DNA from 3 places in the Mesorhizobium sp. KACC 23794 genome. Region 2 is predicted to be linked to each of the others. Evidence: riboswitches for the same ligand, from Rfam matches in the RefSeq annotation. Region 2 holds a riboswitch; each other region holds the start of a gene.

Region 1 (7,734 bases), 2.1 Mb from region 2:
GCCGAGCGCTTCCTTGACCAACCCCCTCTATCGGCTTCGCCGACATCTCCCCCTCAAGGGGGGAGAGAACGCCGCGCCTGACGATCTCCCGCTTAGGACAGTAGAACCCAGCTTTCGGGACCGGGGACAGCGATGCCGATGCCCTGTCTTCGCCCCGCGCCAGTCCCGCAAGTCGCCCGGCGAGCGCGTCCATATTGCTCGGCCCGCCTTCGCGGAAGAAGGCCAGCAGGTCGTCGAGTTCCGGCCGAGACAAGGTCGAGCATTCGACCAGCCGCTCGTCCTGTTCCCGGCATTCGCCGGGCAGCATCACCAGCCGGATGTTTTTTGCGCGGGCGAGTGCGGCAAGTTGGTCGCAGCCGTAGCGCCACCAGTCGTAGCCGCCGAGGATGCGCACGAGGATTACCTTGGCGTGTGCCGCGACCTTGTCCAGCCAGAGGTCGACCGACATCGGATGGCGCAGGTCCCGCAGCGCCGCCAGCCGCATCGACGGCAGGTTTTCGCCGCCGCGCCGCCAGGCGGAAGCGAGTGCGGCAAGGTCGCTGTCGGTGAAGGAGAGCGCCACGACATCGGCCGGCGATTGCGCCAGGTCGACCGGCTCGACCAGATCGTCGAGCGAGGCGGATGTCGTGGGCAGGATGTGCATGATCCTGCCTAGTGCTGGAAGTTCGGAAGTTTGCTGCGCTCTACGTCGCCCCCCTCTGTCCTGCCGGACATCTCCCCCGCTTGGGGGGAGATCGGCAGTTTCGGCGACACAGACCTTCCTGCAAGGGTGGCGATTGGCGAAGCCAAAGCGGCCGGGGCAATCTCCTCCCAAGCGGGGGAGATGTCCGGCAGGACAGAGGGGGGCAACGTAGGGCGCAAGCGCTTCATTGAATTCCGATCGGCTATCCCAGCAAAATCCGTTCCACTTTCCCCCGATCGAGCCCTTTTAGCCCGATCACCACCAGCCGCGAACGGCGGTCGTCGGCGGTCGTCCAGGCGCGGTCGTAGTAATGATTGACGCGCGGGCCGACGGCTTGCACCAGCAGCCGCATCGGCTTGCCCTCGACCTGGATGAAACCCTTCATGCGCAGCACGTTCTCGCTTTCGGCGGCGGCCGAGATGCGGCCGGCGAGCTGCTCGGCATCGGTGATGTTCGGCAGTTCGACGATGAAGGAATCGAAATCGTCGTGCTCGTGGTCGAGTTCGTCGTCGTGGTGGGTTTTCCTGTTCTCGATGTCGTCCTCGACAGCCAGCCCAAGCCCGAGCAGCACGGAAGGGTCGACGCGGCCCTGTGCCGTCGGCACGATTTTCACGGCGCGGGAAAGATGCTCGGCAATCAGTCCGTTTGCCTTGCCAGCCGCCTCTGCATTCATGAGGTCGCTCTTCGAAAGAATCACCAGATCGGCGCAAGCCAACTGATCCTCAAAAACTTCCTCGACCGGATCGTCGTGGTCGAGCGTGGAGTCGGCGGCACGCTGGGCGGCGAGCGCGTCCATGTCGTTGGCGACTTTTCCGGCTGCAAGTGCCGGACCGTCGACGACCGCGATCACGCCGTCCACCGTCACGCGGCTCTTGACGCTCGGCCACTGGAACGCCTGCACCAGCGGCTTCGGCAGAGCGAGCCCGGAAGTCTCGATGATGATGTGGTCGACCTTCGGCTCCATGGCGAGGATCTTGTCCAGCGCCGGCACGAAATCGTCGGCGACCGTGCAGCACAGGCAGCCGTTGGCCAGTTCGATGATGTTCTCCTCCGGACACGCCTCGACGCCGCAGCCCTTCAAGATCTCGCCGTCGATGCCGATGTCGCCGAATTCGTTGACGATCAGCGCCAGTCGCCGTCCGCCGGCGTTCTCCAGGATGTGGCGGATCATCGTCGTCTTGCCGGCGCCGAGGAAGCCGGTGACGACGGTGCAGGGGGTCCTGGCAAGCAAGGCGGTCATGAAAAATCCTTCAGCAGGGAAGCGGGCGGGATGCGGGCGACGAGCCCGCGCTTGAGACAGTCGGGGCGGCCGCGCCAGGGAAGCAGGCCGTCCTGCGACGCGGCAAACAGTTTTGCGCCGGCGATCAGGTCCGGACCGTTGTCGACGCTGAGGTCGCCGAAGACGTAGCTCCAGCAGTTTTCGCGCAGCATGACGGCGCTGAGGCGGCGTTTGCAATTGCCGAGGCATTCGATCTGGCGGACGGCGACGCCGGCACCCCGCGCCATCTCGCGCACCCGGTCGCCGAGAATTTCGCCGGGACGGGGGCGGACGTCCGAGCCGGTCTCGTCACGGCAGGACGAGCAGACGACCAGCGTCACGCCGGTGTCGGCGGATGGCTCGGCAGTCGTCGCCGCGGAGAAGGCGGTTTGGTCCAAACGATACTCCTTGCCCGGGTCACCCGCCGGACAGTCGGATTGATCTGATGACGGCAGGTCTCCTGGCTCACGGCTCTTCCGCCTGACGCCGCCTTCCCGGATTTCTCCAGTGGCCTTCGGCGCGGGCTGACCGCCTACAGTTGCGGGGACAGCTACGGATTTGGGCGAAACCCGCACCGTATTCCCTCTTAGCCCTTCCAGCGAAGCGCAAGGAACAGTTTACTTTCTTTCCGCAGGATCGTCGCAACGCTTCAAGGTTGGCGCGAGCGGAAAAAAGTAAACTGTCCCCGGCATCCGCCGGTCGGGACCGTCACATGCGGTTTACGCCCCGGCCACGGAGCCTGTCAACGCGCCGGAACCGGGCAGAGTATCGGCCAGCGCCGGGCCTAGATCGCCGGCAGGGGTAACTTCGATCCGCTCCAGGCCGAGCCAGCCGCGCATAAGCTCGATCTCGGCAGCGAGTTCGGCAGCCGTATGCGGCGGTGCGCCGGGCTGGGCATAGGCGGCGAGCACACGCAACACGCCGGCAGGGCGGTCGGCCTTCATGTCGACACGCCCGACAATGGTGTCCCCGAGCAGGAAGGGCAGCACGTAATAACCGAACTGCCGCTTTTCGGCCGGCGTATAGATCTCGATGCGATAGTGGAAGTCGAACAGCCGCTCGGAGCGGGCGCGCTCCCATACGAGCGGATCGAACGGCGCCAGCAGCGCGCGCGCCTCGACTTTTCGTGGCAGCCGTGCGCCGGTGAACAGATAGGCCTGGTTTTTCCAGCCCTCGACCGAGACCGGCAGCAGGTCGCCCGATTCGACCAGTTCCTCCAAGCGACCTTTCATGTCGGCCGGCGACAGGCGAAAATAGTCGCGCAGGTCGGAATAGGTGGCGATGCCGAGCGCACGGGCGGACATCAGCAACAGTTGCCGATGCGCGTCGGCGGCCGGGACGTCGGGCCGATCGAAGATTTCCCTGGGCAGCACGCGCTCCGGCAGGTCGTAGAGCCGCTCGAAACCACGGCGCGAGGCGGTCGTCACCTTGCCGGCCCAGAACAGCCATTCGAAGGCATGCTTCTCGTCGCTCCAACCCCACCAGCCGCCCTTGCCCTTGGCGCCGTCTATGTCGGAGGCGGCGATCGGGCCGTCGTCGGCGATGCGCTTGTGGATGGCATCGATCAGGCCGCGATTGGACCCGGCCCATCTGGCGAGGCCAAGATACATCTCCTCGTCGCGGCTCGCGCGCTCCATGCGCCAGCGCATCAGCGGCCAGCTTTCCAGCGGCAGCAGCGAGGCCTCGTGCGCCCAGTATTCGAACAGCGCGCGTTTTTTCCCCGGCGCGGCGGCATCGTCCAGCAGCGACATCGGGTAGGGGCCAAGCCGCGAGAACAGGGGCATGTAATGGGCGCGCACCACGGCGCTGACGGAGTCGATCTGCAGCAGGCCCAGCCGGTCGAGCGTTTTCGCCAGATGCCGGCGCGTGATCGGCCCGTCCGGGCGCGGATCGGCAAGGCCCTGCGCGGCGATGGCGATGCGGCGGGCAAGGGCGAGCGAGATCTTTTCCTTCATCTGCATTCCGGCGGTGTTTGTTGGTGTTTGTCGGAGCATTTTCTGGCGCTGCACCATATGGACGGGGTGCCGGGCACTCGTCCACTGGCCCGCGTCATCATCCTGACAGCATATGTGGTTGATACATGCCGCGAATTCGCCAAGGTTCGGCTTGCTTCGCCCCAGCGCCTGCGCTAACCCTCGCCGCATCGCAGCAAGGTTTCGGGCACTGGCCGAACGGGTCAGACTGTCGCGGTCCCAGCCTCCCGTTCCGTGCTATGATCGGACCAGTCAGGATCGCAAACGGAAGGCCGGAGCATGGACGGGCTACTCAGCTCATATCTCCCCGTCGTGATATTTCTCGCCGTGTCGATCGCTATTCCCGTCGCGCTGGTGGTTGCGCCCTATCTGGTCGCCCACCGCAATCCCGATCCGGAAAAGCTTTCGGCCTATGAGTGCGGGTTCAATTCGTTCGACGATGCGCGCATGAAGTTCGACATCCGCTTCTACCTCGTCTCCATCCTGTTCATCATCTTCGACCTTGAAGTCGCCTTCCTGTTCCCGTGGGCGGTGTCGTTCGGCCAGATCGGCATGCTCGGCTTCTGGTCGATGATGATCTTCCTCGCCGTGTTGACCATCGGCTTCGTCTACGAGTGGAAAAAAGGAGCGTTGGAATGGGATTGAACGACGCTTCCGCCACGCTCGTTGCGCCGAGGCCGAAGGGCATCATCGATCCGAACACCGGCAAGCCGATCGGCTCGGATGACGCTTTCTTCGGCGAGCTCAACAACGAGCTTTCCGACAAGGGTTTTATCGTCACCTCGTCCGAGGCGCTGATCACCTGGGCGCGAACCGGCTCGCTGATGTGGATGACCTTTGGTCTCGCGTGCTGCGCTGTCGAGATGATGCACATCTCGATGCCGCGCTACGATGCCGAGCGCTTCGGCATCGCGCCGCGCGCCTCGCCGCGCCAGTCGGACGTGATGATCGTCGCCGGCACGCTGACCAACAAGATGGCCCCGGCGTTGCGCAAGGTCTACGACCAGATGCCCGAGCCGCGCTACGTCATCTCCATGGGCTCCTGCGCCAATGGCGGCGGCTATTACCACTATTCCTATTCGGTGGTGCGCGGCTGCGACCGCGTGGTGCCGGTCGACATCTATGTGCCGGGCTGTCCGCCGACGGCGGAAGCCCTGCTCTACGGCATCCTGCTGCTGCAGAAGAAGATTCGCCGCACCGGCACGATCGAACGGTGACGTGATGGCTGAACCTAAGGACCTCGTTGTTCATCTCCTTCGCGAAATTCAGGCGGACCTCTCCGCGTTTCGCAAGGAGAGCGACGAACGGTTCTCCAAGCTTGAAGCGGGTCAAAAGAATCTGCGGCTGGCGATGGCTGGCGAGACCGTGCTGAGCCGGATGCTCATCGGAGAATATGAGGAGCGGATCGAGGCTCTCGAAAAGAAGGTCGAGAGCCTGGGGCGTGCAAAATGAATCTGAACTCGAACTCCACCGCTGCAAAACTTCGTCATTTGGGGGGCAGGCATTTACGCCCCGACGCCTATTTGAGGGCGCTGACGAAGCTCGCCGATATCGACATCGGCGCGTCTGTTGCTGATGGCTATCTCGCCGAGATCGATCGTGTCGCCGAATTGCGTGGTCGGATTGCCATCTTGGAGCGCAAGATAGAGTATTTGGAGGCTCACAAGTGAGCGAAGCCCTCAACGATCTCTCGGCTTATCTCTCCGAAAAGCTTGGCGGGCGGCTGGACAAGGCCGTTGTCGCTTATGGCGAACTGACGCTGTCGGTCGAGGCGGCTAACATCGTCGACGTGCTGTCGTTCCTGAAGAACGACGTGCAGTGCCAATTCGTGTCGTTCATCGACATCTGCGGCGCCGACTATCCGTCGCGGGCAAAACGCTTCGACGTGGTCTATCATCTCCTGTCGCCGCGCCAGAACATTCGCATCCGCGTGAAGCTTCAGGCCGACGAGGACACGATGGTGCCCTCCGCCACGAGCGTCTATCCCGGCGCCGACTGGTTCGAGCGCGAGGCCTACGACCTCTACGGCATCCTGTTCTCCGACCATCCGGACCTGCGCCGCATCCTCACAGACTACGGTTTCGAGGGGCACCCGCTGCGCAAGGACTTTCCGCTGACCGGTTTCGTCGAGGTGCGCTACGACGACGAAGCCAAGCGGGTGGTCTACGAGCCGGTGGAGCTCAAGCAGGAATTCCGCAATTTCGATTTCATGTCGCCATGGGAAGGCACGGACTACGTGCTGCCGGGTGATGAGAAGGCGAAGCAGTGAACGGTGAATGGTGAATGGTGAATGGGCGACAAGCCAGACCAGATACGCGACTATCGCGATCTGATCGTCTGGAAGGAGGCGATGGAAATCGCCCGTCTGGTCTATTTGCTCACCCGAGAGTTTCCTCGGGAAGAGGCGTTTGGCTTGACCTCTCAGATGAGACGTTCGGCGTCCTCCATTCCAGCCAATATCGCGGAAGGATTCGGCCGTGCGCAACGGCGGACATTCATTCAGTTTTTGAGGATCGCTCAAGGATCGCTCAAGGAATTGGAGACTCACGCAATTTTGGCCAATCAGGTGGGGCTCCTACCAACCGATCGGTTCGAGGATTTGTTTTCACGGTGCCAGCGACTAGGAAGGCGACTCGTCCAGTACGTACGGTCGCTAAGCGAGGCTCAGCAGTGACCATTCACCATTCACCATTCACCATTCACTGCGGAGCGTTCCGTGGCTGAAACCTCCGTCCGCAACTTCAACATCAATTTTGGGCCGCAACACCCTGCTGCACATGGCGTTCTGCGTCTCGTGCTGGAACTGGACGGCGAGGTCGTCGACCGGGTCGATCCGCATATCGGCCTTTTGCATCGCGGTACCGAGAAACTGATCGAGGCAAAGACCTATCTGCAGGCCGTGCCGTATTTTGACCGGCTCGACTATGTCGCGCCGATGAACCAGGAGCACGCCTTCGCGCTTGCCGTCGAGCGGCTGCTCGGCGTCGAGGTGCCGATCCGCGGCCAGTTGATCCGCGTGCTCTATTCCGAGATCGGCCGCATCCTGTCGCACCTGCTCAACGTCACCACGCAGGCCATGGATGTCGGCGCGCTCACCCCACCGCTGTGGGGTTTCGAGGAGCGCGAAAAGCTCATGGTTTTCTATGAGCGGGCCTGCGGCGCGCGCATGCATGCGGCCTATTTCCGGCCGGGCGGCGTGCATCAGGATCTGCCGCAGAAGCTCGTCGAGGACATCGGCAAGTGGATCGATCCGTTCCTGCAGACGGTCAAGAACCTTGACGACCTGCTCACCGGCAACCGTATCTTCAAGCAGCGCAACGTCGATATCGGCGTGGTCTCGCTCGACGATGCCTGGGCCTGGGGTTTTTCGGGCGTCATGGTGCGCGGCTCGGGTGCTGCCTGGGACCTGCGCAAGAGCCAGCCCTACGAATGTTATCCGGAGATGGAATTCGACATTCCGATCGGCAAGAACGGCGACTGTTTTGACCGTTACCTCATCCGCATGGAGGAGATGCGGCAGTCGGCAAAAATCATGCGCCAGTGCGTCGACCGGCTGCTCGGCAAGGAGAGCAGCGGGCCGGTGTCGAACATGGATGGCAAGATCGTGCCGCCGAAGCGGCCGGCGATGAAGCGCTCGATGGAAGCGCTGATCCACCACTTCAAGCTCTACACCGAAGGCTACCACGTGCCGGCCGGCGAAGTGTATGCCGCCGTCGAGGCGCCGAAGGGCGAGTTCGGCGTCTACGTCGTCTCCGACGGCACCAACAAGCCGTACCGCTGCAAGCTGCGCGCGCCCGGCTTCGCGCATCTGCAGGCGATGG
Region 2 (7,734 bases):
GGCCGACCAACCGCACGGCCTCGATCTCGCCGGACGTGAACAATCCCGGCTATCGCGCGACATCCTTCGACGACCTGCGCATCGCCTATGGCGAGCAGTTGCGTGGGCTGATCGATGGCGGCTCGGATATCATCCTGATCGAGACGATCTTCGACACGCTGAATGCCAAGGCGGCGATCTTCGCGGCCGAGGAGATATTCGCGGAGAAGAGCATCTGGCTGCCCGTGATGATTTCCGGCACGATCACCGACCTGTCCGGCCGCACGCTGTCGGGCCAGACACCGACGGCGTTCTGGAATTCCATCCGCCATGCAAAACCTTTCACGGTCGGCTTGAACTGCGCGCTGGGCGCCGCCGCCATGCGCCCGCATCTGGCCGAGCTTTCCGGTGTCGCGGACACCTTCATATGCGCCTATCCCAATGCCGGCCTGCCAAACGCTTTCGGCCAGTATGACGAAAGTCCGGAATTCATGGCCGCCCAGGTCGAGGATTTCGCACGCGAGGGTCTGGTCAACGTCGTCGGCGGTTGCTGCGGCTCGACGCCGGACCATATCCGCGCCATCGCAGACGCCGTCAGGCAGCACGCTCCTCGCCAGCCGGCCGAACACAAGCCTTTGATGCAGCTTTCCGGACTGGAGCCGTTTGCACTCACCAAGGAGATTCCCTTCGTCAATGTCGGCGAACGCACCAACGTCACCGGTTCGGCCAAATTCAGGAAGCTGATCACCGCCGGCGATTATGCCGCCGCTCTCGACGTCGCCCGCGATCAGGTGGCGAATGGTGCACAAATCATCGACATCAACATGGATGAGGGCCTGATCGACTCGAAGAAGGCGATGGTCGAGTATTTGAACCTGATCGCCGCCGAGCCGGATATCGCCCGTGTGCCGGTAATGATCGACTCCTCGAAATGGGAAGTGATCGAGGCCGGCCTGAAATGCGTGCAGGGCAAACCGATCGTCAATTCCATCTCGATGAAGGAAGGCGAGGAGGCCTTCCTTCATCACGCGAAGCTATGCCGCATGTATGGTGCGGCCGTTGTCGTCATGGCCTTCGACGAACAGGGGCAGGCCGATACCAAGGTGCGAAAAGTCGAGATCTGCACCCGCGCCTACAGGCTTTTGACCGAACAGGCCGGCTTCGCGCCGGAAGACATCATCTTCGACCCGAACGTCTTTGCCGTGGCCACCGGTATCGAGGAACACGACAATTACGGCGTCGACTTCATCGAGGCGACGGGCGAGATCACCTCGACACTGCCGCATGTCCACATATCCGGCGGCGTCTCGAACCTCTCCTTCTCGTTCCGCGGCAACGAGCCGGTGCGCGAGGCGATGCACGCCGTGTTCCTCTACCACGCCATCCAGCGCGGCATGGACATGGGCATCGTCAATGCCGGGCAGCTCGCCGTCTATGACACGATTGAGCCGGAGCTGCGCGAGGCCTGCGAAGATGTCGTGCTCAACCGCGTTCCCAAGGTCGGCGGCACGGCAACCGAACGCATGCTGGAGATTGCCGAGCGTTTCAAGGGAACTGCGGGCAAGGAGGCGAAGGAGCGCGATCTTGCATGGCGTGACTGGCCGGTCGAACAACGCATCAGCCATGCCCTCGTCAACGGCATCACCGAATTCATCGACGCCGACACCGACGAGGCGCGGCTGAGGGCCGAGCGGCCGTTGCACGTCATCGAAGGCCCCCTAATGGCCGGCATGAACGTCGTCGGCGACCTGTTCGGCGCGGGAAAGATGTTCCTGCCGCAGGTGGTGAAGTCGGCGCGCGTCATGAAGCAGGCGGTCGCCGGCCTGCTGCCGCACATGGAAGCGGAAAAGCTCGCCAACGCGGCCAACGGCATCGACAATGGCGAGCGCAAGACGGCCGGCAAGATCCTGATGGCCACCGTCAAGGGCGACGTCCACGACATCGGCAAGAACATCGTCGGTGTTGTGCTTGCCTGCAACAATTACGAGATCATCGATCTCGGCGTCATGGTGCCGGCGACCAAGATCCTGCAGACGGCGAAGGACGAGAAGGTCGATATCATTGGCCTGTCCGGCCTCATCACGCCGTCGCTCGACGAGATGTGCCATGTCGCCGCCGAGATGGAGCGCGAAGGCTTCGACATCCCGCTGCTGATCGGCGGTGCCACCACCAGCCGCGTTCACACGGCGGTTAAAATCCATCCGCGCTACGCCAAAGGGCAGACCGTCTATGTCAACGACGCCAGCCGCGCGGTCGGGGTGGTCTCGGCCTTGCTGTCGAAGGAGGCGAAAGACGGCTACATCGAGACCGTGCGCACCGAATACAGGAAGGTGACGGAAGCGCATCACCGCTCGGAAGCCGATAAATTGCGGCTGCCGCTCGCCAAGGCGCGCGCGAATGCGCACAGGATCGACTGGGCGAATTACCAGCCGCCAAAACCGGCGTTCCTCGGCACGAAGGTGTTTCAGACCTGGGACCTGGCGGAGCTTGCCCGCTACATCGACTGGACGCCTTTCTTCCAGACCTGGGAGTTGAAGGGCCGTTATCCGAAAATCCTCGAAGACGAGAAGCAGGGAGCAGCCGCGCGCCAGCTCTTCGAGGACGCGCAGGCGATGCTTGCGAAGATCATCGCCGAAAAATGGTTCGCGCCGAAGGGCGTCATCGGATTCTGGCCGGCCAATACCGCGGGCGACGACATCCGGCTGTTCACCGACGAGAGCCGCACCGGTGAACTCGGCACTTTGTTCACGCTGCGCCAGCAATTGGCGAAGCGTGATGGCAAACCCAATGTCGCGTTGTCGGATTTCGTCGCGCCGGTCGAGAGCGGCCAGCCGGACTATGTCGGCGGGTTCGTCGTTACCGCCGGCATAGAGGAAGTCGCCATCGCCGAGCGTTTCGAGCGCGCCAACGACGACTATTCCTCCATCATGGTCAAGGCGCTGGCCGATCGTTTTGCGGAAGCCTTCGCCGAGCGATTGCATGAGAAGGTGCGCAAGGATTTCTGGGGCTACGCGCCGGACGAGAACCTGTCGCCGGACGAACTGATCGGGGAACCCTATCAGGGCATCCGCCCGGCGCCCGGCTACCCGGCCCAGCCCGACCACACGGAGAAGGTCACGCTGTTCCGGCTGCTGGATGCCGAGCGGAACGCTGGCGTCAGCCTGACGGAAAGCATGGCAATGTGGCCGGGCTCATCGGTATCCGGCATCTACCTGTCGCATCCGGAGAGTTATTATTTCGGCGTCGCCAAGGTCGAGCGCGACCAGGTCGAGGATTACGCGCGGCGCAAGGATATGCCGGTCGAGGACGTGGAACGCTGGCTCGGTCCTATCCTGAACTACGTGCCGACGCCCTTCGCGGAAGCGGCGGAGTAGAAGCTCTGACTTTGATATGAGGACTGCCATTCCTCAATGCGTCAGCGCGTCTGTCGTTCTTCTATCCGAGAGGGCCTGTTCCAAAACTTCACGATTGGGACCAGCAATCCAAGCGTCGCTTGCGAAAGCAACGAAGCGGTTCACTGCTCGCGGGGTGACATTGAGCGGAAGGTTTCCGTAACGTCCAACGAGGGCGATTTTCGGAGTTAGAGGCGCGACGATTTGAGCGGTTCGGTCCCTCAGGGCGGAGGGTGGAGTATTTGCATATCCATCAACCATCCATGCAGCACCGCGATCGCTGATGATAAAGCATTCACCCTTGGGAGCGGTCAGCTTGAGCCAAGACAGTCGAGGGAAGTGCCGAACCTGAAAGTACCATGCCTGCATATGTATTGCTTCTAAGCGATCTTCGCTACGCAGCTTCCACTTCCAGCCTTTGCGGAGTAGTTGGTGAAATTCTTCTTCGCTGTCTACTTGGCGAAGTTCTCCGGCCTCCGGGGCTTCAACGCTCAGGGGACACTGCCGATCTGAAACTTTTTCGAAGCCAATAGGAGGTGATTCGACAGCCGTCGTATCCCAAAGTTCGTTCGCTGCGCGCTCGACGATTTCTATGAAGCCGGGTGTACGTGCTGCTTGCCACGCGACGAATCGCCAAACCTGTTGAGGAACGACTGAGGTTTCTTCTCCTTCCAAAGCCATTCGTCTGATCGCTTTGGCTGCCTCACGTTCAATTTTTGCCAAATGGACTTCGACTGAGGCATCGGTGCCCGAAAAGCCGCCGGGGCCGTCATAGAAGCCTCGAACGATCGAGACATTTTTGGGTGAACGGCGACTGATCTCTCCGGTCTTCAGCGATGCGATCCATATGGATGGCTCGTGGCCGATGGTCGTTTCGGGCGATGCAAAGCCGGCCAAAAGGAATTTAGGTACAGTGTGTGCTCGGATACTCATTTCGTTCCGCTCGAATGACAATCACCGCTGTCGTTAAAGCCAACGTCGATATCAATCTTAATTCATTCAGGAACCGTTCCCGAGGTATTCCGCCCCAAAATAGGATGCACGGCCAACGACTCTCGCCTTGTCGTCTTTACGCCCGGCTCGTGTCGCTTTCGTATGGACGGGACTCGCGCGGCGGTGGTTAGATCACATCGTTCAAGGTGCTCTTCGGTGAATTGGCCGAAGGGATAATTGGGAAGCCGGTTTGATGCCGGCGCTGCCCCCGCAACGGTAGCGAAGCGAAGATTCCGACGGGATACCACTGGGCCGGGAATGGCTTGGGAAGGTGTCGGAAAGGTCCCGCAAGGACAGCTTCGGAGTCCGGAAACCAGCCTCGAACCATTTGAACTCGACTGATCGCGGTGGGCGGTCAAGGGGGAGAGCGTTGCGGTCGGGTCAGGCCACCCTTCCCGCAGCCATCTATCCTCAAGCACCACCAAGTTCAGTCCTTTGCTTTGCGAGGACGGACATGGACATACGCAACGAAATGCTCTCGCGGCTGCGCAACCGCAAGGCCGGCTACAGTCTCGACCAGGCATTCTATATCGACCCGGCATACCATCAGCTCGACCTCGAGCACATCTGGTACAGGGACTGGCTGTTCGTCGGCCATGACTGCGAAATCCCAAGCCCGGGCAACTACTTCACTGTTCAGGTCGGCGCCTATGCCGTCGTGCTGGTGCGCGGCAACGACGGCAGCATCAACGCGCTGCACAATTCCTGTCGCCATCGCGGCTCCCGCGTCTGCCTCGAACATCGCGGCAGTGCGGCCAAGCTCGTCTGTCCGTACCATCAATGGACCTATGACCTCGACGGCTCGCTGCTGTTCGCGCGCCAGATGGGCGAAAATTTCGACACGTCGACGTTTGGGCTGAAGCAGGTCGCCTGCGAGAGCGCCGGCGGTTACATCTTCATCTGCCTCGCCGCCCAGCCGATGGATTTCGCGCCGTTCCGGGCGATGATGGAACCCTACTTCCTGCCGCACCGTCTGCGCGACGCGAAGGTCGCCTACGAGAGCACGATCATCGAGAAGGGCAACTGGAAGCTCGTCTGGGAAAACAACCGCGAATGCTACCACTGCGCGGGAAACCACCCGGAGCTTTGCAAGACGTTCCCGGAAGCACCGACCGTTACCGGCATCGACGGCGCAAAAGAAGATCCTGAAATCGCGGCGCATTGGCAGAAGTGCGAAGCCGCCGGCTTGCCCAGCGCCTTCGTCATCGATGACCGCGGCCAATACCGTGCAACGCGCGTGCCGCTGCTTCGCGAGGCGGTCAGCTACACGATTTCAGGCCGCAAGGCCGTTCAGATGCGCCTGTCCGACAATGTGAACATGGACCGGATCGGCTCCCTGCTTCTCTACCACTATCCGACCACGTGGAACCACGTTCTGTCGGACCACGCGATCACGTTCCGGGTCATGCCGATCAGCGCGACGGAAACGGCGGTAACAACCAAATGGCTCGTCCACAAGGACGCTGTCGAAGGCATCGACTACCGTCTTGACGAACTGACCCATGTCTGGACCGAGACGAACGACCAGGACCGCCAGATCGTCGAGGAGAATGCGCGCGGCATCCATTCGCCCGCATACGAGCCCGGCCCCTATTCGGAAATCCACGAGGGCGGCGTCGCCCAGTTCGTCGAATGGTATTCGAGTTTCATGGAAGGCCGGCTGACCGAGGGCGACCGCCCGGCGCTGCGCTTCGTCGCCTGATCCGAGGCCGCTTGCCATGAACATGATTGTCACCGGCACCGTGCCCGTGCCGCTGCCGCTCGACGAGATGAAGCCGTGGAACTCGGCCAGGCAGATGCTTGTCTGCACCAGCGTCATCGACGAGGCGGCCGACGTGAAGACATTCACCTTCGTCGTCGAGGGCGGCGGCTGGTTCCGCTACATGCCCGGACAGTTCATCACCGTGGAATTGCGGGCCAAAGGTGGCGACCTCCACCGCACCTACACGGTTTCATCCTCGCCCTCGCGGCCGTATTCGATCTCGATCACCGTCAAGGCGCAGCCGACCAGCATCGGCACGCGCTGGATGTTCGAGAACGTCAGGCCCGGCTCGCGCGTTCGCGCCTACGGGCCGAGCGGGCATTTCACGCTAGCCCGCAATCCGGCGAAAAAATACCTCTTCATCTCCGCCGGCTCGGGCATCACCCCCATGATGTCGATGCTGCGCTGGCTGTCCGACTGCGATCCGGGCGCGGACATCGCGTTCCTCAATTCCTCGCGCCGGCCGGAGGAGATCATCTTCCGGGACGAACTCGAAATGTATGCCCGTCGCATGCCGAACCTGTCGCTTGGGTTCCTCCCGGAAGCGCGGTCGGCAGCCGCGCCGTGGGGCGGCCTGATGGGCCGCATCGACCGCCACAAGTTCGCGCTCCTGGTCCCGGACTTCATGAGCCGCGAGATTTTTTGCTGCGGTCCCGAACCCTTCATGAAAGCGGTGAGCACCATCGTGCGGGCCGAAGGCTTCGATATGGGCCGCTACCACCAGGAAAGCTTTGGCGCGACGTCGATCGCCGAAGCGGTCCACAAGCAGGCGCCGGACATCTCGCTCGATGGCACGGCTGCCGGGCTGATGGTCAGTTTCCTCGGCTCCGAAGAGCAGATCGCGTGCATGCCCGGCCAGACCATCCTGGAGACGGCGCGTGCGGCGGGCGTTCGCATTCCGGCCGCCTGCGAGTCCGGCATCTGCGGCACCTGCAAGGTGCTGAAGCGCGCCGGCGATGTCGACATGCGCCACAATGGCGGCATCAGCGCGCAAGAGATCGCCGGCGGCTATGTGCTTGCCTGTTGTTCCCGGCCGTTGTCGCCCGTGGAGATCGAGGCATGACCGCGCGCGACGGTTACGGGACGGCGATGCCGACCCATCTGATCGACGCAAGGAAGATGGCGGCGATATCGCCGCTGCCGCCGCCGGAGGAAGTGTTCATCGACTGGCTGATGTCGGTGCCGCCGGACGACTGCCTGGAGGCCGCGGCGCGTTACCAGATCGAGATCATCGACCGCTCCGCCCTGTTCCTGCACCCAGATGTCCGTCATCTGCGCACCCTGCTCGTCGCGGTGGCGGGCGATGCCGATTGGCCAAGGCCGATTTCAAGTCTCTGAGACAACCAGACAGGTCGCAGCCATGAGCATCGTCCCTCTCCAGCAGACTGAACCACCAGCCGATCCCATCGACCGGCTGGCCGCCGCGCACCGCGCCGGGCATGGCCTGGCTCGGCCGTTCTACATGGATCCGACCATCTTCGAACGGGACATGGAACGCATATTCCGGCGGCATTGGCACTGTCTCGCCCATGCCAGCGTCATTCCGAACGCCGGCGACTTCGAGTTGTTCAAGCTCGGTGACGAGCAGGTGATCCTGACGCGCGGTGC
Region 3 (7,734 bases), 2.1 Mb from region 2:
GCAGTGTATTATCAAAGGCTTGCGTCGGTCCCACGCTTGCCCGAAGGTCAGCAGGGAGCGCACATGCTCCTCCGCCGGCGGCGTCATGCCCTCCTGCGCCTCGGCAATGTCGTGCATTTTCAGATGCAGGTGCCGCTCCCGCAGGATCGAGGCCGGCCGCATCACCGCCGTCCCTTCGGACAGCAGCGAGAGCAACCATTCAGCGCCTGTGTTCGACACGGTCTCGTCGATCTTCGACAGCGGGCAGACATAGATCACGGCGCCAACTCCTTGAACCGGCTCTTGTTTTTCCACATCGCCAGTGCCTGTTCCAGTCGGACCCACGCCACCTCGTCCGCCGGCAGGCCGAAACGCAGCGCCGAAGAACGCCAACTGAAATTACGCGACAGGATGCCGTTCCGGCCGAGTTCCGCAAACAATCCCGCCGCGTCCGGCGTCTCGACGAAGCGATAGAGCGACGTCCCGCCGCTGACCGGCAATCCGTACGTTTCCAACAGCTTATCCAGCTTTCCCGAATCATCTGCAAGGCGATGCCGCATCTCTTCCTGCCACGCTTCGTCAGCAAGGGCGCGGATGCCGATCTCCAGCGCCGGGCCACTCACCGCCCATGGTCCCAGCTCAGCTTCGATCCGTGCCGCAAGCCCTTGTTCCGCCAGCGCGAATCCCAGCCGCACACCTGCCAGCCCGAAGAATTTTCCGAACGATTTCAACACTACTAGCCCGGTACGCCCGACATCGCCGGCAAGACCATGCTCCTTCGGCCCGACATCCATGAACGCCTCGTCGACCACCAGCAAACCGCCCCGCGTTTGCATCTCGCCCGCCAGGCCGAGCAAAGCCGGACGGGCCACGATCCGGCCGTCGGGATTGTTCGGATTGACCACGACGGCAACATCCGCACCGGCCAGATCTTTGAAATCGCTCACCTCCTCGACCGAATGCCCTGCGAGCGCCGCAGCCCGTGCGTGCTCTGCATAGGTCGGTCCCAACACCTTTGCCCGTCCCGGCGATACCAGCGCCATGACCCGCGGCAGCAGGATCTGCGTTCCCGGCGCCGCCACGACATTTGTTGCAGCCGCAGCGCCATACGCCCGCGCCGCAACCTCCTGCAATTCCTTGGCGCGGCGTGACTCCGGCAAGCGGGTGAAGGCGGTGGCCGGCAGGTCGAAAAGCGGATAGGAGTACGGATTGATCCCGGTCGAAAGGTCGATAAAGGGTTGCGGCGCCTGCGGAAACAGCGCCCGCGCCCTGCCCAGGCTGCCGCCGTGGTCATCCACCGTTCCGATCTTTCCCGCAGGCGCCATGTCCGCTCCGCTCGCCTTCCTGTCGCTCCTTGTGGAACTCGCCTTCGGTTATCCCGACCGGCTGGTGCGCGCAATCGGCCACCCCGTCATCTGGATCGGCCATTTCATCTCTCTGCTCGACCGGACGCTCAATCGCCCCGCTGCCACCGACCGGGCGCGTCGCATTCTCGGCTGCATCGCCTTGATTCTGCTGGTCGGCATTCCCGCTGGCATGGCCTGTGCGCTGGAAGCCTTGGTCGGTGCCCTGCCCTTCGGCATCCTTTTCACCGCCGTCGTCGCCAGCAGCCTGCTCGCCCAGGGCAGCCTCGCCAGCCACGTCAAGGCGGTCGCCGAAGCGCTTGAGCACGAAGGGCTTTCCGCCGGCCGCAAGGCGGTGTCGATGATCGTCGGCCGCGATCCCGAAAGGCTGGACGAGGCCGCCGTCTGCCGCGCGGCGATCGAAAGCCTCGCGGAGAATTTCTCGGACGGCATCGTCGCGCCGGCCTTCTGGCTCGGCGTCGGCGGGCTGGCCGGCGGTGTCGCCTACAAGGCCGCCAATACCGCCGATTCGATGATCGGCCATCGCAGTCCCAAATATCTCGCCTTCGGCTGGGCCGCCGCACGCTTCGACGATCTCATCAACCTGCCCGCCTCGCGCCTCACGGCCATGCTGCTGGTGACGGCCGCATGCCTCGTGCCCGGCGCCAACCCACGCGCCGCCTGGCGCTCTGTTCTGCGCGACGCCAAAAAACACCGCTCGCCCAATGCCGGCTGGCCGGAAGCCGCGATGGCGGGCGCCCTGGGCCTGGCGCTGAACGGCCCCCGCGCCTATGGCGGCGTCATGGTCGACGACGCCTTCATGGGCGAAGGCGGCCGCCGCGAAGCGACGGCCGTCGATATCCGCAGGGCGCTGCAACTCTATTGGACGGCTGATGCGCTGCTGATTGCGCTGACCGGAGGCGTCGCTGTGGCAATGATCATAATAGGTTAGGTGGCGCAGTTGCCCTGCCCGATTCGCGCCCGATAACGGATTGGCTTTCGCTTGAGCGGAACCGAATGCCGTGAATCTTGTTCCGTCAGCATGACTGCTTGATCGGATCGCCATGGATCAACTGACGTGGCTCGACAAACTGCTGTTCAGGCTGGAAGCGCAGCGCGCCTGTCTTGGTTGGGCCGTCGGCGAAATCGCCGGCCGTCCGGGCGTCGTCTTCGAACTCGGGCTGGGCCACGGCCGCACTTACGACCATCTGCGCAAGCACCTGCCCGACCGCGACATCTACGTTTTCGACCGCGAGGTCGACTGCATCGCCGATTGCACGCCGCCAGACGACAGGCTGGTCATGGGCGACATCGTCGACACGCTGCCTTCCATGGCGCAGCGGTTCCGGGGAAAAGTCGTGCTGGCCCATGCCGATATGGGTACTTATGACGATACCGAGAATCTGACGAGAGGCGCCGTGCTCAGTCGCAATCTTCCAGCGCTGCTCGCGCCCGGCGCCATCGTCCTGTCGGACCTGCTGCCGCTGTATCTTGACGGCGCCACACCGCTGCCGCTTCCAGCCGGCGCGCGCCAAGGTCGTTATTTTATTTACAAAACCGGCCGCACGCCGGCCGCTAGAACTCGATCCCTTGCTGCGCCTTCACGCCCGCAGCGAAATGATGCTTCGTCGCGCCCATCTCGGTGACGAGGTCGGCGGCATCGACCAGCGCCGGTTTTGCATTGCGGCCGGTCACGATCACATGCAGCCCCTCGCGCCGGTCCTTCAGCGCGGCGACGACCGTTTCCAGGTCGAGATAGTCGTAGCGCAGCGCGATGTTCAGTTCGTCGAGGACAATCAGGCTGATCGACGGATCGGCCATCAGTTCGAGCGCCTTGGCCCACGCGGCTTCGGCCGCCGCCACGTCGCGCTTCAGATCCTGGGTTTCCCAGGTGAACCCCTCGCCCATCGAGTACCAGACGACCTTGTCGCCGAAGGCGGCAAAGGCGGCTCGTTCGCCCGTATGCCAGGCACCCTTGACGAATTGCACGACGCCGACCCGCTTGCCATAGCCGAGCATGCGCAGGGCCAGCCCGAAGGCCGCCGTCGTCTTGCCCTTGCCGGGGCCGGTATTGACGATCAGAAGGCCCTTCTCGATGGTCTTTCCGGCGACCTCGGCGTCCTGCACGGCCTTGCGTTTGGCCATCTTGGCCTTGTGGCGGGCCGCTTCCTCGTCGTCGACAGTCTTCATCTCATTTCACCCGCATCGGCAGTCCGGCGACCATGAAGACGACGCTGCCGGCAACAGCCGCCACCGCCTGGTTGAGCCGCCCCGCGGCATCGCGAAATCTTCGGGCCAGCGCGTTGTCCGGCACGATACCGAGGCCGACTTCGTTTGACACAATGAACCAGGGGCCACGCGGGCGCGAAAGCGCATCACTAAGCCGCCAGCTCTCGGCATCGACGTCATGTTCGGCCAGCATATGGTTGGAAAGCCATAACGTGAGGCAGTCGATCAATACCGGCCTGTCGTCCGGCAACGCCGCCAGCGCGCCGACGAGATCGAGCGGCGCATCCACCGTCTCCCAACCGTCGAGCCGCCGGGCGCGATGCAGGGCGATGCGCTCCCGCATCTCGTCGTCATAGGCCTGCGCCGTGGCGATATAGATCCACGGCGAAGGATGGGCTGTGACCAGCGTCTCGGCGTGCGAACTCTTGCCAGAGCGCGCGCCGCCGAGAACGAAGGTCAGCGAACGGTTGTCAGGCAAGCTGGTTGCGCAGCGAACCCGCGGAGCCGGAGAACCGCGTCCTGATCGCTCCGACGAGACCGCCGAGCAGCACCCAGAAGATCAGGTTGGTGACCGTGGATGCCACAACGAACTGGTGGTGCAGGTCGGCGGGGATCGGTGATTCGTGGCTTGCCGGCTGCGGCGCACCCACGACATGCGGCAGGACGATCAGCGCCACGCCGATGATCGACAAAACCACCGTGCCCCGGAAGGCGATGAGCGCCAGCCCCGCTGCCGTCGCGACAACGGTCGCGATCCACCAGGCTTGCCTTGCGCCAAGATCGGCAGCCGGCATCGCAGGCAGTTCCGGCGGCAGGCCAAGCCCGGGCGCCAAGGTGAATACCGCGAAGCCGGCAAAGCCCCAGAGCACGCCGGAACGCCAGCTGGAAATGCCGCCCGCGAATTCCGAAACGGCAACCAGGACCAGGGCAAAACCGAAGCCGCTGACCAGATTAGCCAGCACATTGAAGGAAAAGCGCTCGAACCCGTCGGCCGGAGCCCAGCCTTCCTCTTCATGCTCATGCTCAGCGACCGCCGGAGCCGCCTCGCTGGCGGCGGGCGCCGTGGCGTCTGCGGCCGGCGCGCCGTGGTCGTGTGCCGGTTCGGCGGCATTTTCATAGGTTTCCGCCTTCAGGATCAGCGGGTCGGTGGAAAAGGATTGCATCACGGCCATCACGAGGCTTGCCAATAGCCCCGCGATCGCCGCGATGAACACGACGTTGCGAAAGAGGTTCATGTCAAATCCTCGTCAGTGGCAGGGAAACGCCATCGAATGGCGATAATCGTGAGCCGCGTTGTGGGCTGCTTCCACATGCGAGAAGCCAACGAAGCCAACGATGAAGATGCCGAGGAGCGCCGCCAGCGCCAGTTGCATCGCACGCGACGATGCCGAGACCTGAACGCCAAGAGAGGTCGAAGCCGTGTTCATTCCATGTCCTTCCGCCCTCCACCCGAGGGCCCTTGATCCAAACCTGTCGCCGGCAGGTCTCCTGGCTCGCAGGTTCTCGCCTGGCCCCGCCTTCCCGAGGAAAAACCTCAGTGGCATTCGGGGTAGGCTCGCCGCTTACAGTTGCGGGGGCAGCCGCGGCATTGGGCAAACAGCCCGCACCACATTCCCTCTTGGTTCCCATCGGAACCGACGACGCCGACACCATAGGTATTCTCGCGGTATTCGGCAAACCAAATCCCGGCGGTTTTGGCGCCGAATGCGTCATCAGCACCGTGCATTGTTGACAAAGCCCGATGCGAGGTGTCCGCTCAAACGACCGGAGAGCGCGATGACCCCTGAATCCTCGAAAAGCGATCCTTACAACGGCCTTTCCTCGACCGAACCGACCCTGCCGTCGTCGGTCTACTGGGACACGGCTGAATTCGAGCGGGACATGGATGCGATCTGGTATCGCAACTGGGTCATGGTCTGCCGCGAGGCCGACCTTGCGCACCCCCGCGCCTACCGGGTGTTCACGCTGGGCACGCAGCAGATCCTGGTGCTGCGCGACGACCGGGGGGAGTTGCGCGCCTTCCACAACACCTGCCGGCATCGCGGCTCGCAGCTTTGCCGCGAGACGGAAGGCCGGCTGAAGGCGCGGCTGCTGACTTGCCCCTATCACGCCTGGTCCTATTCGCTGCGCGGCGACCTCGTGCGCGTGCCGTCGAAATCGCTGCCGGCCGGCTTCGACAAGGCCGACTATCCGCTTTACCCCGTCGCTCTTTCCGTCTGGCGCGGCTTCGTCTTCATCAACCTTGCGGACGAACCCGTCGGCATACCGGCTACCACCTTCGATCGCGAATCGGCCGATCTCGGCAACTGGCCGCTGGAGGATCTGGTCACCGGCCATGTGCTGACCAAGGTGATGGAGTGCAACTGGAAAATCTTTTGGGAGAACTTCAACGAATGCCTGCATTGCCCCGGCGTACATAAACATCTGTCCGCCCTGGTCCCGATCTACGGGCGCGGCCTCATGGCCCGCCACGACGATCCGGAATGGGCGCTGCACGCCGACAATGACGAGCCGCAATTCTCGGGCGGCCTGCGCAAGGGGGCAGAAAGCTGGTCGGAGGACGGCACGGCGCTGGCGCATCGTTTTACCGGCCTCAGCGACCGCGAACGCGCCGCCGGCCAGAACTACGCGATGAACCTGCCCTCGATGTTCATCGTCGGCCATGTCGACTATGTCAGAACCGTCCGTCTTGTTCCGCTCGGGCCGGAACAGACGGAACTCACCTCCGAATGGCTGTTCCTGCCCGAGGCGCTGTCGGAGGCCACCAAGGGTATCGACAACATCGTCGCCTTCGGCAGGACGGTGCTGGAGGAGGATGCGGCGATCTGCGAGGTCAACCAGCGCGGCCTGCGCGCCCGGCCGCATCGATCGGGCGTGCTGATGCCGGAGGAATACGACCTGCATCGCTTCCACGACTGGGTTCGCGACGCCCACCGGCGCGCGGCTACATAGATTTCGGCAGGTATCGCCACACGATCAGGCCGCAGACGGCGGTGAAGAAGCCCAGCGTCGCGAACACCGCGCCGAGGCCGCCGAAGGCCAGAACCACCGAATAGACCAGCGGCGGCAGCAGTTCGGAAAAGTCAAGATAAGTCCGATACACCGCCGTCATCTGAGGCCGCTCATAGGCGCGCACCGAGCGGATGAAAGGCGTCGAGCCCAACGCATCCAGCGCCACGGCGAAGAAGGAAGCAACCAGTAGCAGCAGGCCCGCCGCCAGCGGAAAGCCTTCGCCGCAAAGCCCGGCGATCCAGAGCGCCGCCGACAGCGCGAAGAAGCTCATCGCCATCGTGTTGCGCGCGCCAAAACGCCGGCCGAGACGTCCCCACCAGATCGCCGTGAACAGAACCGCATTGCCGGCCGACACCAGCAGGCCGCCAGCAAGCTCGCCCTGCCCGGTCGCCACCATCAGGATCGGCGCATAGACGAAGAAGGTCGTCCAGAAGCAGGAACGGCCGAAAGCGATGATCCAGGCAAGTCTCAGCCGCGGCTGAGCGACGAAACGGCCGATATTGCTGAGCGGATTGACGGCGCGCGTCTTGCCCGGCCGAATCTGAGCGTTGTCTGTGAGCCGGAAATACCAGAACAGTACAAGCAGCGTCAGCGCGAAGGCGACCACTACGAGATGCGGCGCCAGGATGCCGAAGCGGGTGTAAAGGAAGACGCCGAGCGTCGGGCCGCCGGTCCACGCCACCATCGACCAGGCCATGCGCATCGATTCGGACTGCATCACGTCGGCCTTGCGGATGTGGTCCATGATGTAGAGGTTGAGCGTGATCGCCAGCGCGCTGGCGCCCATGACGCGCAGCAGCATGCCGCCGACCTGCCCCGCCAGCGTGTGGGTGACGAACAGCGCCGAGCCCAGCGCCAGGAAACATGTGCCGATCGTGTAGACCCAGCGCCGCGATATCAGTCCGATGATCATCGGCATGAACAGCGTAGCCGACAGGCCGAGCAGCGCCACGACCGTGTAGAGGATCGAAACCCCCTGCTTGCTCGCCAGGATCTCGTAGGCCTGGATGGGGATGACGCTGGAGACGGTGGCGCGGGCGAAGGATTCGGCGGCATAGAGCGTCGCAAAGGTCCGCGCGCCGGGCGGACGCACGGCGGGAAGCCAGATCGGATGCCTGACCTGTGTTGCCATCGGCGCCCCGCGAAACCGCCCGAGACATCGCAGGCGGAG

What was found. Region 2 has a riboswitch for cobalamin ahead of ACSBOB_RS25890 (aromatic ring-hydroxylating oxygenase subunit alpha). Riboswitches for the same ligand answer to the same signal wherever they lie in the genome.
Region 1: linked by a shared signal. The riboswitch ahead of ACSBOB_RS15405 (DUF1636 family protein) and the one ahead of ACSBOB_RS25890 (aromatic ring-hydroxylating oxygenase subunit alpha) in region 2 are both predicted to bind cobalamin.
Region 3: linked by a shared signal. The riboswitch ahead of ACSBOB_RS15625 (CbtB domain-containing protein) and the one ahead of ACSBOB_RS25890 (aromatic ring-hydroxylating oxygenase subunit alpha) in region 2 are both predicted to bind cobalamin.

What each region holds. Positions count from the first base shown of each region.
Region 1 is NZ_CP197465.1:3,155,624-3,163,357, forward strand. Features, by position in the region: gene cobN (cobaltochelatase subunit CobN) at 1-643, opposite strand, end outside; gene cobW (cobalamin biosynthesis protein CobW) at 885-1,922, opposite strand; gene ACSBOB_RS15405 (DUF1636 family protein) at 1,919-2,338, opposite strand; cobalamin riboswitch at 2,374-2,571, opposite strand; gene ACSBOB_RS15410 (winged helix-turn-helix domain-containing protein) at 2,660-3,895, opposite strand; gene ACSBOB_RS15415 (NADH-quinone oxidoreductase subunit A) at 4,193-4,558, shown strand; gene ACSBOB_RS15420 (NuoB/complex I 20 kDa subunit family protein) at 4,549-5,130, shown strand; gene ACSBOB_RS15425 (hypothetical protein) at 5,135-5,365, shown strand; gene ACSBOB_RS15430 (hypothetical protein) at 5,362-5,583, shown strand; gene ACSBOB_RS15435 (NADH-quinone oxidoreductase subunit C) at 5,580-6,182, shown strand; gene ACSBOB_RS15440 (four helix bundle protein) at 6,204-6,587, shown strand; gene ACSBOB_RS15445 (NADH-quinone oxidoreductase subunit D) at 6,630-7,734, shown strand, end outside.
Region 2 is NZ_CP197465.1:5,274,031-5,281,764, forward strand. Features, by position in the region: gene metH (methionine synthase) at 1-3,353, shown strand, start outside; gene ACSBOB_RS25885 (DUF4238 domain-containing protein) at 3,387-4,304, opposite strand; cobalamin riboswitch at 4,492-4,700, shown strand; gene ACSBOB_RS25890 (aromatic ring-hydroxylating oxygenase subunit alpha) at 4,819-6,066, shown strand; gene ACSBOB_RS25895 (2Fe-2S iron-sulfur cluster-binding protein) at 6,083-7,189, shown strand; gene ACSBOB_RS25900 (hypothetical protein) at 7,186-7,464, shown strand; gene ACSBOB_RS25905 (aromatic ring-hydroxylating oxygenase subunit alpha) at 7,487-7,734, shown strand, end outside.
Region 3 is NZ_CP197465.1:3,197,298-3,205,031, reverse strand. Features, by position in the region: gene ACSBOB_RS15660 (tyrosine phosphatase family protein) at 1-258, opposite strand, end outside; gene cobD (threonine-phosphate decarboxylase CobD) at 255-1,304, opposite strand; gene cbiB (adenosylcobinamide-phosphate synthase CbiB) at 1,303-2,274, shown strand; gene ACSBOB_RS15645 (class I SAM-dependent methyltransferase) at 2,387-2,968, shown strand; gene cobO (cob(I)yrinic acid a,c-diamide adenosyltransferase) at 2,898-3,512, opposite strand; gene cobU (bifunctional adenosylcobinamide kinase/adenosylcobinamide-phosphate guanylyltransferase) at 3,514-4,029, opposite strand; gene ACSBOB_RS15630 (CbtA family protein) at 4,022-4,786, opposite strand; gene ACSBOB_RS15625 (CbtB domain-containing protein) at 4,799-4,978, opposite strand; cobalamin riboswitch at 5,013-5,205, opposite strand; gene ACSBOB_RS15620 (aromatic ring-hydroxylating oxygenase subunit alpha) at 5,328-6,503, shown strand; gene ACSBOB_RS15615 (MFS transporter) at 6,496-7,695, opposite strand.